3 regions of the Cellvibrio sp. pealriver genome follow, and region 3 is predicted to be linked to each of the others. Evidence: predicted binding sites of a transcription regulator. Region 3 holds the regulator's gene; each other region holds the start of a gene.
The links. Region 3 encodes sigma-54, which starts transcription at its own class of promoters, with help from an activator protein. Its sites were predicted from a motif close to TGGCACANNNNTTGCNNT; they were not measured.
Positions count from the first base shown of each region.

Region 1: the regulator sigma-54 is predicted to act here: its motif matches at 3,989-4,006, upstream of xdp1 (exosortase-dependent surface protein XDP1).
Region 2: the regulator sigma-54 is predicted to act here: its motif matches at 2,997-3,014, upstream of flgA (flagellar basal body P-ring formation chaperone FlgA).

Region 1 is NZ_KQ236688.1:4,139,367-4,146,206, forward strand. Features, by position in the region: gene VC28_RS17995 (PA14 domain-containing protein) at 150-713, opposite strand; gene VC28_RS18000 (phospholipid carrier-dependent glycosyltransferase) at 716-2,230, opposite strand; gene VC28_RS18005 (ThuA domain-containing protein) at 2,267-3,040, opposite strand; gene xdp1 (exosortase-dependent surface protein XDP1) at 3,188-3,919, opposite strand; gene VC28_RS18015 (cation:proton antiporter) at 4,198-5,475, opposite strand; gene VC28_RS18020 (hydrogen peroxide-inducible genes activator) at 5,698-6,660, shown strand; gene VC28_RS18025 (tryptophan halogenase family protein) at 6,692-6,840, shown strand, end outside.
Region 2 is NZ_KQ236688.1:1,155,764-1,162,603, reverse strand. Features, by position in the region: gene flgC (flagellar basal body rod protein FlgC) at 1-323, opposite strand, end outside; gene flgB (flagellar basal body rod protein FlgB) at 381-782, opposite strand; gene VC28_RS04860 (CheR family methyltransferase) at 1,046-1,924, opposite strand; gene VC28_RS04855 (chemotaxis protein CheV) at 1,979-2,935, opposite strand; gene flgA (flagellar basal body P-ring formation chaperone FlgA) at 3,116-3,874, shown strand; gene flgM (flagellar biosynthesis anti-sigma factor FlgM) at 4,047-4,361, shown strand; gene VC28_RS04840 (flagella synthesis protein FlgN) at 4,493-4,969, shown strand; tRNA gene VC28_RS04835 (tRNA-Arg) at 5,020-5,095, shown strand; gene VC28_RS04830 (16S rRNA (uracil(1498)-N(3))-methyltransferase) at 5,190-5,900, shown strand; gene VC28_RS04825 (putative bifunctional diguanylate cyclase/phosphodiesterase) at 5,913-6,840, opposite strand, start outside.
Region 3 is NZ_KQ236688.1:2,387,949-2,394,788, forward strand. Features, by position in the region: gene VC28_RS10385 (KpsF/GutQ family sugar-phosphate isomerase) at 1-246, shown strand, start outside; gene VC28_RS10390 (KdsC family phosphatase) at 283-840, shown strand; gene lptC (LPS export ABC transporter periplasmic protein LptC) at 837-1,448, shown strand; gene lptA (lipopolysaccharide transport periplasmic protein LptA) at 1,495-1,983, shown strand; gene lptB (LPS export ABC transporter ATP-binding protein) at 1,983-2,708, shown strand; gene VC28_RS10410 (RNA polymerase factor sigma-54) at 2,913-4,577, shown strand; gene hpf (ribosome hibernation-promoting factor, HPF/YfiA family) at 4,712-5,002, shown strand; gene ptsN (PTS IIA-like nitrogen regulatory protein PtsN) at 5,097-5,546, shown strand; gene rapZ (RNase adapter RapZ) at 5,558-6,427, shown strand; gene VC28_RS10430 (HPr family phosphocarrier protein) at 6,459-6,731, shown strand; gene yjgA (ribosome biogenesis factor YjgA) at 6,833-6,840, shown strand, end outside.

The DNA of each region.
Region 1 (6,840 bases), 1.8 Mb from region 3:
GTATAGCTGCTATTTGCGCCCTGTGGTTTGCGTTGAATGCTGTGGAGAAAGCCGCCTCGGGTATAAAGAAATGATGTCTATAAATAACGGCTATAAACAACAACGCCTGCATATGCAGGCGTTGTTGTGGGGGTTTTTCTTGATGTGCGTTAGAACGTAATAGCGCTGGAATCCTCGCCAAACCAATGAGGTTTCTCATCGCCGCGCGCATATTCCACGGTAAAGCCTGAGTTACCAAAGCCCTGGAAGTAGGAGATGTTTACTTGGTGCTGGCCTTTGCTTAAATGGATCATGCAGGGCTGTACCGAGTAGGGGCGATCCCCCAAGTGTTCGCACACCAGTTTTCCATCAATGCTGAGTGAGAAGCCATCATCACTGCCCATCAAGAAGCGATAGTTATCTGCTTCATTCACGGTAATGGTGTGATTAACATCGACAAAAAAATCATCGCTGTACGTCGCAACATTACCTAATTTTGGGTGGCTGAAACGGTTGCTATCGATCAGGTTGAGTTTGTCCACCATCACTTCGCGCGTGAATTCAATATCGCGCGGTTGGTAAATGTTGCCGATGGATACACGATTTTTGCTGATTACCAATTTGACGACCGGATCGACACTTACTGGGGTGATGCGCACCAGAATAATAATCGTGACCAGTGCAATCAGCGCAGTGAAAATACTATTTTTATTAATAAGCTGTTGGATATTCATGATTATCTCACCACCTGCAATTTCCAGAAGCTATACCAGTTGCGCAATTCAAATTGGTCTTCGGTCAAACCAAATCCATAAGTAAAGGGGGAGAAGAATGCGAACACTGCAATCACAAGCAGTGCAAACAAGCTGGCGTTAATGATGGTGTGTTTATTGTTGGCGATGACGTCGTCGCGATAAATGTAAGTAAATACCAATGCAAGATTAATTGCGCCGAATAACAATGCCATTAAATAGTGGTAGAGATACATTACCCGTTCAATTTGTAGTATCGACAGCATGTAAATGATGTACAAACTGGTGAATGCGCAAATCCAATAAAACAGTTTTTCATCTTTAATCGGATTGCCATACACATAGCGGCCGATAATCAGACCAGCCGATAAAATAATGCCGCCAATTACCGAGAACCAGACAATAGGATTACCAATCAAGTATTTGTATTTGGTAACGGTTTTGCCGTCGATCACTTCGCGATCCCAACGGTAGCTGATGGTTTTGCTGCTCAATGGCCAGTTCATCACGTAACTGCCATTTTCATCGGGTTTGCATTCATCCAAACGCGGTACGCCGTCTGCGTACTCCGACATGTATTTCCAGTTGTCGCGCATCCCCAATGAAAACGTTTTGAGTGACCAGGTATCGCCCATGCGAATTTGATTAAGGTATTCGGGGGATGCTTTATAGGTGCGCTCTTGATATACCTTTTCACCCAAGCCGATATGCACGTAAAACACGCCCAAAAATACCAGTGCAACAGGCACTACCGCCGCAGGCACTGTTACCGCAAGGCGCTTTGTGAGCGCTAACCAATTCCAGCGCTTGATGTTGCTCCATTGGTCAACGCCGTACAGCATCACAAACAGCACCAATAAAATGGCGGCCGTCACTTTGACGCTGGTACCTAATCCAATCAACACGCCGAGCAATGCGTATTGCTTCCAGGTGATGGGTATCTGGTGATTGATATGGCGAGTGATAGCGCGGGTGAAGTAATACAGCGCGGCAAGTACAAAAAATAACTGGATGCCGTCCAAGTGCACGGCGCGGGAATGGATCACCAATGCATTATCAAAAATCACCAGGCTCGTGAATGCAGCCGCAAGCCAGGCGCGTTGGGTAATGCAGTTGAGAATGCCGTAAAAAAACAACACCGATAGCGCCATCATCACCGTTGACGGCCAGCGAAATCCTTTATACGTCATCTCGGGTGGTGCGTTATCACCGGTGAGATAATCCGTTTCCAGCAATTTGGTTTTATTGACGCTTTCATTACCGCCAAACAATGACTCACCCACCGCCATCAGCATTTTGCCGAGGGGTGGGTGAGGCTCCATATACATCACGTTATCAATATATTTTTGCGCATTGGGAACGTGATAGTTTTCATCCCAGAACATCGCTTGTGGCGAGCCATAAAAAGGAAAATAAACTCCCAGCGAAATGACCAGAATGACAGCTGGATAAATAAATTGCGCGTATTTCTTTAAGAAGCTCTGTAAGAAAATTTTCATAATGTTATTGGTTATGGTTGATGTTGTTGTGAATTTTTATTTTTTGCGCAAACCCTTTCCGGTCGCTGCCCAGTAAAGCCCGCCATAAATGTGCTCAAGGAATAGGGCATCACTGTAAGTGGCAGGCATGTGCCCCAGTGCAGTGTAAAACGCACGTCCGCCATCGTAATTGTGATACCAGGCGATAGGGTGGAATTTGCCCATGCCATTACTTTTTTTGCTGCCCCAATCTGCTGCGGGATTAAAGGTTTGTTCATCGACAGTCAAAATATAGTTGAGGCCTTTGGTGCGTTCTGCACCGAATTCATACCATTCATCAGTCCACCAAAAACGGTCGGGCATGCGTTCGAGCCCGGGAAATTTACGGTCGGTAACGGAGAGCTCTGCGGTTTGGATTTCAGGGTGAATATGGAAGGTGCGCCCCACCATTTTGGTGTACCACTCCCAATCGTATTCAGTGTCTGATGCGCTGTGTATGCCAACAAACCCTTTGCCTGCACGAATGAAGCGCTCCATTGCAGCTTGTTGCTCATCGTTGAGGATATCGCCGGTGGTTAACAGGAATATGATGGCGTGATATTGCGTGAGTTTTTCATCGCTGAAGATGGAGGCATCTTCATGCCAGTCCACGGCGAAGTGGTGGCGAACTGCCAATTGGCGGATGGCATCAACACCTTCATTAATGGATTGGTGGTGAAAGCCATTGGTTTTAGTAAATAGAAGCACTTTGAATTGCTGTGCATGGGCGCTGAGACAGGTGAGGCTGAGTGCGCAGATAAACGCCAGGGATAATGCGATCCGGTTAAGCATGTTATTTCCTCGCTGATGGTTTGTTATTGTGTCCCTGTAGTCATCGGCTCATTCCATAGTCGGCCGTCATCATAAGCGATACAAATATATAGGCAATAAAAAAGGGCGCTGTGTGCGCCCTTTAGTGAATCGATTGGTGAGCCTGAATTAAGCTGAACGACGACGCGCAACAACCAAGCCTACCAAGCCTAACATCAACAGGATCAGTGAGTTTGCCTCGGGAACTTTTACTGTTTTCGCTTCAAACGTGACTGATTTGAGTTTGAAGTAGTCATTTTTTTGAGTCAGTTTATTGGATTGGGTTGGTGCACCAAACGCCGCGTTGTAAGCACCCACCAGCCAGTACTGGGACTGTATATCCGCTGGATTCACCGCGAAACTGCCACTGCCGTTGCGATTGTAGTTACCTACAACACTCCAGCCGTTACTCAACAATGTTGCCCAGTTGTTGCCGAGGCCAGCCAAGCTTCCGGAGAAGGGAGTTGCACCGGTATAAGCAAGAACAGACACATCAGCATCGGTTTGTGCCCAGCCAATCGCCAAGCCGCTTACATCAACGATTTTGCTAAATGAAAACAACACGGCATCATAGTCGCCCTTGGAGTTGTCAATTGCATGCTCGGGGCTACTGGCATTTTCTACTCCGATGCCAGAGCCTGACCATCTGCCGATCTTATCCTGCACGATGTTTTTGCTACCGCTGGAGCTATTAGACCAGCCGGTTACAGTGAGGTTTGCTTCGGTAGAGGTGTAGCTAAATGACCACACGTTCGTTGAGGTATTCGGTGCGAGGTTAATGGTCACCGGTAATGCAACCGCGTTCATAGCGAAGCCAGTGCTTAATGCGATTCCTGCAATAAACGATTTAATGGATGGCATGATGTGTTGAGTCCAATAGATTTGAGTGAGTGACATTTATGACTGTTAACAGTCGTTTACTATCGGCGAATAGCAAATTGTGCGCCATGTCTCATAACTTGTTGATTATCCATCTGTAGTTGATTTTGATGAAAAATGATCGAAATAGTTATGTCAGATTTTTCGACAATATATGTACCTATATTAGATACAAAAAAGCCCGAACGAGTCGGGCTGAAAGGGCATAACGCACGGTAAGGAGAGCTAATGCAATATCAAACGGTTTGGGGTTTTGCGGGTTACTGTGTTTCTTCTGCGCCAACTGCGGCAAGTTCACCCGTTTCACGAGCGCGTTTACCGTAGACGAGCTCAAAGAGTGGTGATGCCATCAAAGTGGTAACAATCGCCATCAGCACCATTATGGAAAAAAGTGCCGGGCCAATAACGCCGGCTTGCAAGCCAATATTGATAATAATCAGCTCCATCAAGCCGCGCGCATTCATCAGTGCGCCAATCCCCATCGCTGTACGGTTGTCAGCACCGCACAGGCGGGCTGCCCCCCAGCAGGCAACGCCTTTGGCGAGGATCGAACCCACTAAAATTACCGCTGCAATCGCCAGCAGCTCCATGTTGTTAACCATAGTGAGTTGGGTATTAAGGCCTGAGTAAGTAAAGAAGATTGGGATCAGCGCGATTACGACGAAGGGCTCCAGTTGGCGTTTGACTTCTTGCGTCAGTTTACCGCGCGGCATAATCGCGCCGAGTAAGAATCCACCAAACACAGCATGCAGGCCAATCGCGTCCGCGGTAAAAGCGGACAACATAAAACACATCAAAACGATAGCGAGTAATGTTGGGCTGAGCGTTTGCTGTTTTTCTGCAGCGCGCGCTAGAGGTGCCAGTAGTTTGGGGGCAACCAGAATCATAAAGGTGGCGAAAATTATCCCCCCGATGATGGTTTTAATGGCCAACTCCGCACCCGCGCCAAATGTTGCCAATACAATCGCCAGCACACACCAAGCTCCTGCATCGTCAATTGCGCCCGCTGATAGTGACAAGGTACCGAGCTTGGTTTGGCTAAGGCCGCGCTCGTGGATAATCCGCGCCAGCATAGGGAAGGCGGTAATCGCAATGCATGCACCCATAAACAGGGTTGCACTGAAAGCGGTCGCTTTTTCAGAAAAGAGTCCGGGCACGCTCATCAGCCACGGAGTAATGGCAATCGCCACCAAAAACGGTGCTGCCATACCGGAGATGGAAACGGCAGCTGCACTTTTGAGATTGGCCTTGAAGTGATCGCCGCGAAAGCCAAGCCCCACCAAAAACATATACATGCCCACGCCCAGTTGTGCGCCTACATAAAGAACGCCTTTCATCTCGGTAGGGAAGATGGTTTTTTGGAGTTCCGGCATTAATAAGCCAAATAGTGATGGGCCGAGGATAACCCCGGCAATCATTTCCCCGACCACTTGGGGTTGGTGAAGGTATTTTTGTCCAATCCAGCCTACCAAACGGCAAACAGCAAGGATGACGAACATCTGTAGGAAAAACACTACGGAGAGTTGGGCAATTGACATGGCTACATCCAATTTTTATTGATTTAATCGTTGTTACTACTTGCCCAGCGCAAGGCAATTTGTGGCTGGATATTTAATGTGAGGCGCGCGCAGGGCGGCAACCGGAATGCCATAGACATTATCTATAGTGTTTGCGGAGCGATTTTTTTAGCGATAGGTTTTTGCCTTGCACGCAAGATATGTGCACACTGATAGCTGCTTTTCCTTTGGTGCCTTACCCCTATGACCCTTACCGAACTGCGTTACATCGTTGTCCTTGCCGAGGAGCAACATTTTGGCCGCACGGCTGAGCGCTGCCATGTGAGCCAGCCGACCTTGAGTATTGCGGTCAGAAAACTGGAAGAGGAATTGGGTGTGGAGCTGTTTGAACGCACCAAAACCTGCGTCAAACCTAATGAAATTGGTGGGCAAATCGTAGCGCAGGCAAAAGCGTTGCTGGCTAATGTGGCGAGTATCAAAGCGCTTGCCGATGCAGGCAAAGATCAGCTTGGTAGCCCTCTTGCTTTGGGTACTATTTTTACTATGGGGCCTTACCTTCTGCCCCAGCTTATTCCGCACTTGCAAAAGCAGGTTCCGGAAATGCCGTTATTTGTGCAAGAAGACCTCACGGAAAGCTTGCGTAAAAAATTACGCGATGGCGTGTTGGATGTGATTCTGGTTTCCCTGCCGTTCAATGCGCCGGATGTGGTTACCCAGGAGTTATTTGATGAGCCGCTGGTGTTGGTTATGCCCTACACACACCCATTGGTGCATCTACAGGAAATCACATTGGATGATATAAAACAGCAGCAGCTATTACTGATGGGCCCTGGGCATTGCTTGCGTGAGCAGGTGCTGGAGCTGATTCCGGGGCTGCGCGAGCAAGTGGCTGATGCCGCTTATCATTGTGCAGAAGCAAATAGTTTGGAAACGCTTCGCTATATGATTGCGGCAGGTCTAGGCTTAAGCATATTGCCACGCTCCGCAGCAGAGGCGAGTCTGTGCCAGGCGAATCGATTGGTGGCGCGTCCGCTAGCGATCCCCGGTAGCCAACGGCGTTTGGCACTTGCATGGCGCGCCAGCTTCCCGCGTTACAAAGCGATTGATGTGTTGCGCAAATCCATACTGACATGTAGCGGAGCTTATTGGAGTTTCACCACTGAACCCGATGAAAATGTGCAGACTATGCTATCGGTTCATTGGTAACTATTGAGTTGTTTGTGAGTAAGAAAACATTATGACCGCCAGCATTAATCCACTTAAAAAAATCGTCATCCTCGGCGGTGGTACATCCGGCTGGATTGCAGCCTCCATGCTTGTCGCACATCTAAAGCGGGAGCTTTGCGAAATCGAATTGGTTGAGTCGGAAGACATTAGTTCGATTGG
Region 2 (6,840 bases), 1.2 Mb from region 3:
TAATACACATAACCTTCTTCATCGGCCTTTGGATGCGTGGGTTCGTAGCGGCGTTGCAATGGCGCATCGCTTTCAACAATACCCAGCACTTGCACACCGGCAGCGGCATCCACTTCGTTATCGCTGTAAGTACCTTCGGTGACAGCAGCACGCATAGCATCTTGATGTATTGCTGCAAATACCGGCTGACGGCTGCGATACACTTCATTCACACTGGAGCTGGCCGATTGCGCATTAGCCAGGTTGCTGGCGGTAGTGTTCAAGCGCAAACTTTGCGCATTCATACCGGTGCCAGCGATATCAAAAATAGTTCCAAGTGCCATGATTCAATACCTACAAAATTCGTTTAATAAACGCATTAACTACTTCACTTACCTGCTTTAATCACCGCGAATGGCCGTGCGCAATCCAGTAAATTTGCTATTTAAAAATTGGAAACTCGCCTGAAACGCCAACGCGTTTTTCATGTATTCCGCGTGTTCAATTTGGTCTTCAACGGTGTTGCCATCGATAGAGGGTTGCTGTGGAGTGCGATACAACACATCACCGTTATCTGTTTCAAAACCACTCGCGTCAATGTGACGGTTTTGGGTGGTTGTCAGGTCAAAGCCTGGCCCCGTATTCATTTTTTGGCTCAGCGCCTGTTTGAAGTCCAAATCTTTTGCTTTGTAGTTTGGGGTATCGATGTTGGCGAGGTTGTTGGCAAGTACGCTGGCACGCTCTGAACGGAAATGCAGCGCGGTCTCGTGGATGCCCAGTGCTTTTTGAAATGAAATTGACATATCAGCTTGCCCTCACAGTGAGTTCAGGTGGCAACCAAACGGTTTACACCTGCGTTTGCTAACTACAAAGCAACCCCTGTGCCAAAGGCCTAAATATATTTTATCTATTTGATTTACATGATTTTTTTAAGATCAAAGACCACCCTCTGGTGAAGGCGGCAAACGCCAAGCGGCAAAGGATTTCCGCTTTTCAAACGGCAGAGGCAAAAACAAAAACGCCCGCTAATGCGGGCATTTTGATAACGGAGAAGCGAGAAATTTAATCAAATCGCTTTATAAAGAATACCTGGATCGCAGCGAACCATTTCAAACAAATCCGCAGCACCTGCAAGCCCCTCTGATGAACCCAGAAACAGGATCCCTTGAGGTTTTAGCGCGGCGTGAATTTTTTGCAGAATCTGACGTTTGAGATCGCCATTGAAGTAAATCAACACATTGCGGCAAAACACTATGTCGAACTTGCCCAAACCGGCATAGGAATCCATCAGATTTAATGAGCGAAAATCAATCCGCTCTTTAACAACACTTTTAACACGCCAGGTTGTGGGATTCGGGTTATCAAAGTAACGCTCCAAACGATCTGCAGATAAACCACGCATAACCGATAGTTTGTCGTACTCGCCTCTGCGTGCCTGCTCCAGAACAGTCGCTGACAAATCTGTTGCAACAACCTGAACCTGCCGCGCCAGATTACCCATCGCCTGACGTTTGTACTCCTCCACCATCATGCTGATGGAATAAGGCTCCTGGCCAGACGAACAGGCTGCAGACCAAATACGCACTGGACCAAACATGCGATTATTACCCGCCATTAGTTGGGGGAGCAGCGTATTTTTTAAATGATCGTAAGGATAGTTATCGCGAAACCAGAAGGTTTCATTGGTGGTCATTGAATCGATCACCTGATCTTTTAACTTACGGTTGAAACCTTGCTTTAAAACCCTGACCAGCTCACCAAAAGAAGCAATATTGTTTTCTTCCAGTATCCGGCGAATGCGGTTGGTTACCAAATATTGCTTGTTATCACCGAGCGAAATACCACAAGCGTCCTCAAGGAACTGGCGAAATTGGTCAAACTCTGCTTGGTCGAGATTGTCACGCCCTGGAGTTTTGCCAAAAGGAGAAGACTCTTTATTAATCATATATTCCCAATGTAAAACAGTTGCTACGCACTACCGGATCGCAGCAACACAAAATCACGCTTCTTCCGGCGGTAAAAGGCTTTCACCGGTAATTGCCAACACACGATCATTGACGCGCTTGGCTAGCTCATCCGGATGGAATTTTGCCAGGAAATCATCGGCACCCACTTTGCGCACCATCGCCTCATTGAATACACCACTGAGGGAGGTATGCAGAATGATATGCAGCTTTTTCAAATCCGGATGATTGCGCACCTCTGCCGTAAAGGTATAGCCATCCATTTCCGGCATTTCGATATCACAGATAATCATCACCAATTCGGCATAGGGATCTTTGCCATCCTTCAGCAAGTCCTGCAGATATTTAAAACCTTCGGCGCCGTCTTTCTTGAGCGTTGTTTTAATGCCCATCCCCTCTACCACACGCTGGATTTGTTTGCGCGCAATAGTGGAGTCATCGATGATCAGGACATGTTTCTGCACAACCCGGTCAGCAATGCCATCTTCAATCACACCCGCGCTCACCTCTTCGCGTGGCGGAGCAACTTCGGCAAGGATTTTCTCAACATCAATAATTTCCACTAACTGCCCATCCACTTGGGTAACAGCAGTCAGATAGTGTTCTTTACCGGCACCTTTGGGCGGCGGGTGAATATCGCCCCAATTCATATTGACGATACGCTCTACCGAACGCACCAAAAACCCCTGAGCGGTACGGTTATATTCAGTAATGATCACAAAGCAGCTCTCGATATCCGGCAGTTCACGCCGGCCGATAGCAAGGTTCATATCCATGATTGGCAGAGTGCCGCCGCGGATGTGCGCAACACCGCGCACAACCGAACTGCGCCCCGGGATCGCATTAAGCTGCGGGCACTGTAATACCTCTTTCACTTTAAAGACGTTAATACCGTATAACTGTTGCCCACCTAACCGGAACAACAACAATTCAAGACGGTTTTGCCCAACCAGCTGCGTGCGCTGATTGACGCTATCCATTACACCAGCCATGCAATTACCTCTTTTATTCTCAGTATTGCGGTTCCCGATGAGCCGAACGGCAACAAATTTACGGCACACTATTTGCTTTGATACCTGTAAAGCAGTTTAGCGGCAAAAAAGCGTCAGACTTTAGTCACTCTTTGTTTTCAATCTGACACCCGGTTCTTACCCTTGAGGATAGGACAAAATATGGAACTTCCTAGTTTTTATAGAAGTTTTTATCGAACTTTGTTACGAAGCGTTTCGCGCCAGACCCACGGCACAATTGCCGCATGGGTCATTTTGTCTTTCTACTCGATTAATCTCGCTGCGGCACCCGTTTATCCACTGCATCAACTGAAACAAGATGTTGCCCAATTCCTTGCGAAAACCTACTCAACTACTCCACATGAACGCATTGATATCAATGTAAGTAATCTCGATAACCGCTTGCGCCTCGCCCGATGTGAATCCACACCTGCCTTCACCCTTCAGGATAGTACCGGCAATGGCGGCAACATCAGTGTCAAAGCGGAATGCGAAAGCGGCAAAAAATGGTCGGTTCATATACCGGCACAAGTGAGCATCTACCGGGAAATACCGGTTGCACAAGGCAGCATCGCCCGTGGCGAATTAATTAATCAAAGCCACGTAGCTACACACCTCGTCAATATCAGCAGTATCAGACAAGCATTTTTGGTAACAACTGACGACATTATTGGTAAACAAGCCAAGCGCAATATCAGCCAGGGTGAACCCTTCAAAACGGCGCTTCTGGATGCTCCAACAGTTGTCAAACGCGGTGAACTTGTGAGCCTGGAGTCACTCGCTGGCAGTATCAAAGTCAGTAGCGCCGGTACTGCCATGGCAGATGGCCGTGTGGGACAAAAGATCAGAGTCCGTAATAACTCATCCGAGCGGATTATCAGCGGTATCGTGGTTAGCCAAGGGACTGTGCGGACGTTTTAAGTGAATGTTTTATTAAATTAGTGCGAATAATTGCTAAAGTTAGGCAGGGTTTGGTCGATAACCAGATCAGAGAGTCTAAAACTCTCGCCTGTCACGTATAGCAACCGCGACATTACTGATGTTAATCGCTACTACTGGTTTTTAGGCCAAGGGTAGCAATAGGGGAAACAAAATGAACCTTAACACCAACAACAATCTGGATTCTGTCGGCACCAAAGGTGCTCGCAGCAAGCCCGCAGCTCCGGCACCAGAAGCAAAAACCCAAGCTTCCAGCCCTACTCCTGCTGCGCCCAGCGCGAGTGATCAGGTTGTACTGAGTCAGGAAGCCCAAAACCTGGGTCGCCTGCAAACCAAAATCAACAGCGCACCCGATGTCGATATGGATAAGGTTGCCGAAATCAGACGCGCCATTGCTGAAGGTCGTTTTGAAATTAATCCTGAGCGCATTGCTGAAAATATGCTCAACCAAGAGGATCTGCTGGGCTAACACGCCCGGAGTAGCGGCGAAGGCACTTGAAAAAAGCGTATCCCCGACGCTTTTCTTATCTGTCTCCACCGGTTTTGCGCCACCCAATTTGCACCCGCAAATTTGTACCATCACAAAATGAAGAGGTTGCTATGTCTCTCGATATCAATGCACTGCGCCAGATGATTGCGCAGGATGCCGCTGCTGTTTCACAACTCAAACAATTACTTGTGGATGAACGCAACCTGCTCGAACAACGCAAATTGAATGAACTGCAGCAGATTGTTGACCAAAAAATTGTGCTTGTTGATCAGCTCAATACCAATGCCAAACAACGCCAACAAATATTGAACACGCTTGGATTACCTACCAATGCCAACGGCTGGGATTTATTTCTGCAACGCAACGCCGCAACACTATCCTTGCGCGATGAATGGAAACTGGTCATCAGTGAATTTGAAGATTGCCAAAAAATGAATGACATTAACGGCAAACTGGTTGGACGCACCCAACAAACAGTGAATCATCTGCTGGGGCTTTTGCGCGGCAAAGGCACTGCACCATCACTTTATAATGCGCAAGGTGCAAAAACCCAATACTCCTCGTCCTATACTGTCGCCAAGGCTTAATGTTTTTCGCCTAACCCTATATAATCCGCGCCGCACAGCATGTGCGGTGCGTCCCTGTAGTTTAATTGGATAGAACGTATGCCTCCTAAGCGTATGATGTGGGTTCGATTCCCGCCGGGGACGCCATTCAATTCCAGACTTTTCTTTTCCATAGCGTCACAGTAAACACTCTTGGCAAATACTGCCGGATGCTTGTTGTCACTTACCTCTGCTATTGCGTATGAACTTGATCCTACTCACACAGGGCGATCTACTATCACCCACCCAAGCAGTCATTCGCGATGCACGGCGGCTTTCTCATATCCGCGAAATACACGGCGCTACAACAGGTGAGACGTATAAAGTAGGAATGCTAAATGGGCTCATTGGCAAAGGAACACTGCTCAGTATCTCTGCGACAGAAGTAGTGCTGGAGTTAGAGGTAACACAAGCACCACCACCACCACTGCCATTAACATTAATATTGGGATTACCGCGCCCAAAAATGTTACGCCGTATATTCCAAACCATATCGACGTTAGGCGTGAAAGAACTTCATCTGATTAACTCGTATCGCGTCGAAAAAAGTTATTGGCAAACGCCATTCCTGGAACCAGAAGCAATTCACGAACAATTGATTTTAGGTTTGGAACAAGGATGCGATACGCAATTGCCCAAGGTGCATTTACACAAGCGCTTTAAACCGTTTGTGGAAGACGATTTGCCAGGCATTATTGCAGGCACGACTGCGTTGGTTGCGCACCCCTATACCGAAACAGAATGCCCGCGCTCCATTGATTACTCACTGAGCCTTGCAGTAGGACCTGAAGGTGGTTTTATTGATTATGAGATTGAGTTACTGAAAAAAATCGGGTTTGATGCAGTTCATTTAGGCGAAAGGATCATGCGTGTAGAAACTGCGGTGCCTTATTTACTCGGCAGATTATTTTAATTGCCTATTGTGTTATTTATCGCGCGTTAAAATTTCCTCAAATGCTTCCAAAGGAACGGCTTGGCTAGACAAGTAACCTTGATAATAATCGCAACCATAGGATTTCAAAATCGCCAGCTGCTCTGCTTCTTCAACACCTTCAGCAACCAGCTCCATATCCAACAAGCGCCCCATGGTAATAATAGTTTCCACCAGCACACGGTCGTTGCGGTCATCGATAATATCGCGCACAAATCCTTTATCGATTTTCAATGTAGTCACAGGCAAACGCTTGAGATAACTGATAGAAGAATAGCCAGTACCAAAATCATCCAATGAAAAACTAATGCCCCTTTCGCTCAATGTTGTCATCGTTTGGATGGCATCATCAACGCGCTGGATAACAATACCTTCTGTAATTTCCATATCCAGAGAGTCTGTAGGAATAGGATATTCTGCCAAGGTTGCGAGTACATCATCCGCAAACGCGGCGCGACGGAACTGGCGCGGGCTGATGTTGATGCTCATGCGCATACCGGGCCGCCACAAATCGGCTTGCTGCCATCTCACCAGAGTTTTGCATGCCGTCTCCAGCACCCATTGACCCACATCGATAATCATACCCGAGGTTTCCAATACCGGAATAAATTCGACGGGCGATATCATCCCTTTAGTGGGGTGATTCCAACGCAACAAAGCCTCTGCACCATCCACACGTCCGGTTTGGATATGGATTTTGGGCTGATAATATAGCTCGAATTGTGACTCTTCCAGCGCACGATGCAGATCGCCTTCCATCGTCAATTGGCGGCTGACTTTATCGGCCATTTCTTCGTTGAAAAATTCAATCGAGTCACGGCCTTTTTCTTTTACCTGATACATCGCCGTATCGGCATAGCGCAATAATTCATGCACTGAATTATTTTTGTCCGGATACACAACAACACCCACGCTGCAGGTC
Region 3 (6,840 bases):
TTGCTCGGTATTTTCACCGATGGTGATTTGCGCCGTAGTATCGACAAAGGTGTTGATATCCGCACTGCAACAGTGGGTGAATTGATGAACACTAACCCCAAAATGCTGCGCGACAACACGCTGGCTGCAGAAGCGCTGGCGTTAATGGAGCAAGCAAAAATTAACGTTTTACTCATTACCGACGAACAAAAAAAACTTGTCGGTGTCGTAAAAATCAATGACCTGCTGCGTGCAGGCATTATTTGATTGACCCAGCCAATCATTGCACTTGGACACGCCTGAATGAACCCCGATTTTTGTACCCAAACCGAATTACATGAACGCGCTGCGCGCATCAAACTGTTGCTGCTGGATGTGGACGGAGTACTCACCGACGGGCGTCTTTACTTCGGCAACCAAGGGGAAGAATTCAAATCGTTCAGCACACTGGATGGACAGGGCATCAAAGCACTGCAAAAAACCGGCGTTAAAGTCGGCATTATTACTGGCCGCACCAGCAATCTGGTCGCCCGCCGCGCAAGCGATCTGGGGATAACGATATTGGTGCAAGGGCGCGAGGACAAATGGGAGGCACTACAAGACATTTTGCAGGAGCATCCTGTAGCGCTTGAGCAGATCGCGTTTATGGGAGATGACTGGCCAGACTTGGCCGTTATGACCCGCGCGGGTCTCGCACTGACAGTGGCAAATGCCCACTCCAGCGTGGTTGAGCGCGCCCATTGGCAAAGCCGGGAACGCGGCGGCGAAGGTGCCGTGCGTGCAGCCTGTGACCTCATCATGAAGGCGCAAGGTACATTCGATACCGCACTTGCACCTTATCTGGCAGATGCATCCCTATGAGCCTGTTAACCCGCGCGTATCGTGTACATCAATATGTACCCGGTCCCTGGATACTGGCTTTTGTACTGGTGATCTGCTTTTTTGCATTTTCACTGCGCCAAAAAGAAGAGCTGGTTGGATATGAATATGACCCAAGCAGCTTTCCCAACATCTACATGAAAGAAGTGGAAACACGCGAATTTGATAACACCGGCAAGCTTCACTACCAGCTATCAACGCCACAGGTAACCCATTTTCAACTGCAACAAGAGGGTGCATCGGCTCAGGATTACACATTGATTGAGCAGCCCATGATGATGTTTTACGACACAGACACCAAAGCGCCATGGCAAGTTACCGCCAATACCGGGCGCAGTGAGGCAAACGGCGAATTGATCCGCCTGCTCGATAACGTGCTCATCCAACAGCAAACGCCCACCCAGGGCTTGATACAAATCACCACCAGTGAGCTGCAAGTGCGCGCCAGTGAACAATTCGCGGAAACCGACAAAGCTGTTAAGATGCGCAGCGCCAAAGGTCAGATAGATGCACTAGGTATGGATGCCGACCTGGCGCAAAGTCGGCTTCAGTTAAGATCCCAGGTTAAGGCAGTTTATGATCCCCGCTAAATTACGCTATTGGTTATCTCCTTTGACGCTCATGTTGGCGGCAATAATGTCCCCAACCACAAGCCTCGCATTACCCAGCGACAAAAACGAAACCATCCGCGGCTCTGCTGATAACCTCACGGTAGACCAGAAGAACGGAGTGGCGACCTACACTGGCTCGGTCAAAATCCAGCAAGGGTCACTTATCATTTCCGCCGATTCTATTGTGATTCACACCAATCCCGACAGCAGCGTCGAAAAGATGATTGCAACAGGCAATCCGGCACGCTTTCAGCAACAACCGGAAAAAGACCAAGGCATAGTGACTGCCGCCGCCAAGCAAATTACCTACACCCCCAGCAATGAACATCTGGTACTGATTGAAGATGCCTCTGTTGAGCAAAACGGTGCGGTAATGAGCGGCCCACACATTGATTACGATTTAGTCAAAGAAGTAATGAAAGCCGCAGGTAACAACAACAGTAGCGGCGGTGAGGGGCAGCGCATCGAAATTGTGATCCCACCCAAAGCCGGAAAAGCCGAGGATGCGCAGTAATGCCCAGTTTGCACGCACGCCATCTCGCCAAAAGCTACAAAAAACGCAAAGTGGTTATTGATGTATCCATCACGGTGGAAAGTGGCAGCATCGTCGGATTGCTTGGCCCCAACGGCGCAGGAAAAACCACCTGTTTTTATATGATCGCTGGTTTGGTGCCTGCCGATAACGGCACCGTATTGATTGACGAGCGAGATATAACCCAACTGCCCATTCATGGACGCGCCCGTGCAGGTATTGGCTATCTCCCGCAAGAGGCGTCTATTTTCCGTAAGCTGAGCGTGGCGGATAACATCATGGCAATTCTTGAGACCCGTAAGGATCTCAACCGCCAGCAGCGTGATGAAAAACTGGAATCACTGCTCAACGAATTTCATATCACCCATATCCGCGATAGCCTGGGTATGGCCCTCTCCGGCGGTGAGCGCCGCCGCGTGGAGATTGCCCGCGCACTGGCGACAGATCCGCAATTTATCCTGCTCGATGAACCTTTCGCCGGTGTTGATCCTATTTCGGTCAATGACATCAAAGAGATTGTCCGTCACTTGAAAGACCGTGGGATTGGCGTACTGATTACCGACCACAATGTGCGCGAAACACTGGATATCTGCGAAACAGCTTATATCGTCAGTGAAGGGCACATCATCGCCGAAGGTGATGCTGAAACTGTGCTGAGCAATAACAAAGTGCGCGAAGTGTATCTGGGCGAGCATTTCCGCCTCTAAACCCTACTTTCAGACGGGATTTCCGGTGTTACAAACTGCCCATTCCCTGCGCGTTTAGTCACACACAAACAACTTGACAAGTAACATTCTTTATACATTAGGCATAAAGCTTGCTTAAGCTTGTTGCTTGAGGCGCAAACCCTGACTAAACTCCACGTATACCGATGTTTTTCATCCTGCGTTTAAGGGTTTGTCGTCCGTACAATGAAGCAATCTCTCCAGCTCAAACTCGGCCAACAGCTGACCATGACCCCACAGTTGCAACAGGCAATCCGCTTGTTACAACTATCAACTCTGGATCTGCAACAGGAGATCCAGGAAGCGCTCGATTCCAACCCCATGTTGGAGGTTGAGGATAGCTTCGATTCTCCCACGCAAAACAGTGACTACGAAGGCAGCGAACAAGACAAAGCGGATTATGACCGCCAGCTGGAAATTGCAGCAGAAAGCGGTACCGATAACAGCGCAGAGTTTACTGCCAGCGACAATTTCTCCGCGAGCACCGATAACTACGCTGATAGTTACAACAACGACAATAACTACAATGAAAGCGATAGTTTTGGTGAAAGCGACACTTTCAGGGAAAGTGAATCCATAGGCGATACCGATGTTTATGGTGAAGGGGAAAGTTTTAGCGCCGATAGCGGTGACTGGAGCGACTCTATTCCCAGCGACCTTCCCGTGGATACAAGCTGGGATGATGTCTATCAAGCCTCATCCAGCAGCAGCTCCAGCAATTACGACAACGAAGATAGCGACTTTGAAAGCCGCCGTGCTGCCACTGACTCCCTCTACGATCATTTGATGTGGCAACTTAACCTGACCCCTATGTCAGACAGGGATCGCATTCTGGCTATGGCCATCATCGATGCAGTGGAGCCCAGCGGCATGCTCTCCATCAGTATCGAGGAAATCTTTGAAGGGATGGGTAGCGATCTCGATGACCTGGAACTGGACGAAGTTGTTGCCGTACAAAAACTCTTGCAACAATTTGACCCATGTGGTGTGTGCAGCCAGAACCTGTCCGAATGCCTGTTGGTACAACTGCAGCAGTTTGATCCAAAAACGCCATTGCTTGATTCGGCAAAATTAATCGTCAAACAATATTTGCCGGTGCTAGGCAGCCGCGACTACCGGCAATTGATGCGCCGCACCAAGCTAAAGGAAGCTGAGTTAAGTCAGGCGATTGCCCTGATCCAGAGTTTGAATCCGCGTCCGGGCGATATTATTGCCAGTGGCGACACCGAATATGTTGTGCCCGATGTATTTGTAGAAAAACGCGATGGCCGCTGGATTGTGGAGCTGAATCCGGATATTGCGCCGCGTTTGCGTATCAATGCTGATTACGCCTCTATGGTAAAGCGTGCCGACTCCAGCAGCGACAACACCTTCCTCAAAGACAATTTACAGGAAGCCCGTTGGTTCCTGAAAAGTTTGCAAAGCCGCAACGAGACCTTACTCAAGGTGGCAAGTTGTATTGTTGAAAAACAGCGTGGCTTTCTGGATTACGGTCCTGAGGCGATGAAACCGCTGGTGTTGCACGATATTGCTGAAATTGTAGAAATGCACGAGTCCACTATTTCACGTGTCACCACACAAAAATACATGCATACCCCGCAGGGTATTTTTGAGCTGAAATACTTTTTCTCCAGCCATGTCAGTACCGACAGCGGCGGAGAATGTTCTTCAACAGCAATCCGCGCCATCATCAAAAAACTGGTCAGCGCGGAAAATCCAAAAAAACCGTTGAGTGATAGCAAAATTACCGACTTGCTCGCCGAGCAAGGTATACAAGTCGCGCGCCGTACTATTGCCAAATATCGCGAATCGCTCAACATTCCACCATCGAATGAGCGCAAAACAATTTAACCTGATGCAGATGATCACATTGGGAACTTACTGAAAAGTTTCAGGTACATTTAATAGTTCGGACAAAAAATTCATGGATGTAATGCGAGGTTACCTAACCGTAACCGTTTTGTTTCTAGCGAGAGGAAGTATCTATGCAAATAAATATCAGCGGTCATCACGTAGAAGTTACCGATTCAATGAGAGATTACGTTTCCAGCAAACTGGAGCGCTTGAGCAACCATCATGACCGCATTACGAGTACCCATGTCATACTCTCGGTAGATAAACTGATCCAAAAAGCAGAGGCCACTATTCATGTCAGTGGTAAAGATTTATTCGCCGATGCAACTCATGAAGATTTATATGCTGCCATCGATGCCTTGGCCGACAAGCTCGATCGCCAATTAATTAAACACAAAGAGAAAATGCGCAGCCATCGCTAGGGCGATGCGTGCACTGACGTTAACCATATGATGCGCACTGGTTGCTTTGGCACCAGTCGCCATCGATCAGGGAGATGCCCAGCATCACTTTTTTATGCAAATCCAATCCCTCATCAGCCCCGGCCGCACACTCTGCGGCGTAGACGGTGGCAGTAAAAAACGCGCGCTGGAGTTACTTGCCAACACCATCGCCCAAGACATTCCCGATATCGATGCTGACGAATTGTTCCGCCGGTTAATTGGACGCGAGCGACTTGGCTCCACAGGTATTGGTCACGGGATCGCCATTCCACATTGTCGTGTTGAAAACTGTAGCGGCACAGTGGGCGCATTGATCACCCTTGCCGATCCTATCGACTTTGATGCAATCGACTCCCAACCTGTCGATATTCTATTTGCCATGCTGGTGCCGGAAGATGCGCACAGCGAACATCTGCAAACCCTCGCAGCACTGGCAGCAGCACTGAATAATGCGGATTACCGCCAGCGTTTGCGCGCCGCATCCAGCAATGAAGCGCTCTTCCAAGCAGCCTTAATGACGTAAGCGGGTTCAATATGCATCTGGTAATTGTCAGCGGCCTTTCAGGTTCAGGCAAAAGTACAGCACTCCATGTTCTTGAGGATGTGGGGTTTAACTGTATCGACAACCTTCCCGTCAGCCTGCTACCTGCGCTCGTTGCGCAAATCCAGATTCACAAAGATGACCAACATCGCTTTGCGATTGGCATAGATGTGCGCAATGCCTGGCAGGACTTGGCCATGTTCCCGCAGATGATCAGCACTCTGAAGGAAGCACACCTGCCCTTTCGCACACTTTTCCTGGATTCACAGCCATCGGTATTGATCCAACGCTTCAGTGAAACCCGGCGCAAGCATCCACTGTCTGACAAACACACCAGTTTGGCAGAGGCAATTAATGCCGAGCAGCAATTATTGGAGCCCATCCGCGATTGTGCGGATCAGGTGATCGACACCAGTCATTTAAACCTTCACGAATTGCGCGATCTGGTCAAAGAACGAGTCGTTGGTCGTAGCGAATCCACCATGGCAATTTTGTTTGAATCCTTCGGTTTCAAACACGGTGTGCCAGTAAACGCCGACCTGGTATTTGATGCACGCTGCCTGCCCAATCCGCATTGGAAACCGACTTTGCGGCCACAAACCGGGCAAGATCCTGACGTTATTGAATTTTTGGAGGAGCAGGTAACCGTTAAGGAGATGTATGAAGACATCGAACATTACCTGACGCGCTGGTTACCGCGCTATCAATCCAATAACCGCAGCTACATTACGATTGCGATTGGCTGTACCGGCGGGCAGCACCGCTCGGTTTATCTGGCAGAGCGACTGCAAAAGCATTTCGACAAAAGCTTCCACGATGTACAAGTGCGTCATCGCGATATCAACAAGCACAAGAAACACTAAAACTTTCAAGAACCAAACACAGACCCCGGCAATGTTTACTGACACTCTCGACATTATTAACAAGCGCGGCCTTCATGCCCGTGCCGCCGCCAAGCTCGCTACGCTGGCCAACCAATTTCAGGCCAAAATCATGGCGCGAGTGGGGGAAGGCAATTGGGCGGATGCCAAAAGCGTAATGTCATTGATGCTGCTTGCCGCCAGCTGTGGAACCTGCTTGCAAGTCAGCGCCGAAGGCGATGATGCAGAAGCAGCAATGAATGCGATACGCGCACTGATTGCAGATCGCTTTGAAGAAGGCGAATAAATCACCTATTGTTTAACAAATAGCCACGCAGAGGTTGTTGTTCGGCAGCAACTCCTCTAAGCTGCGCGCCCTTTTATTGATTCAACCGCGACCGCATTACCATGGTTTA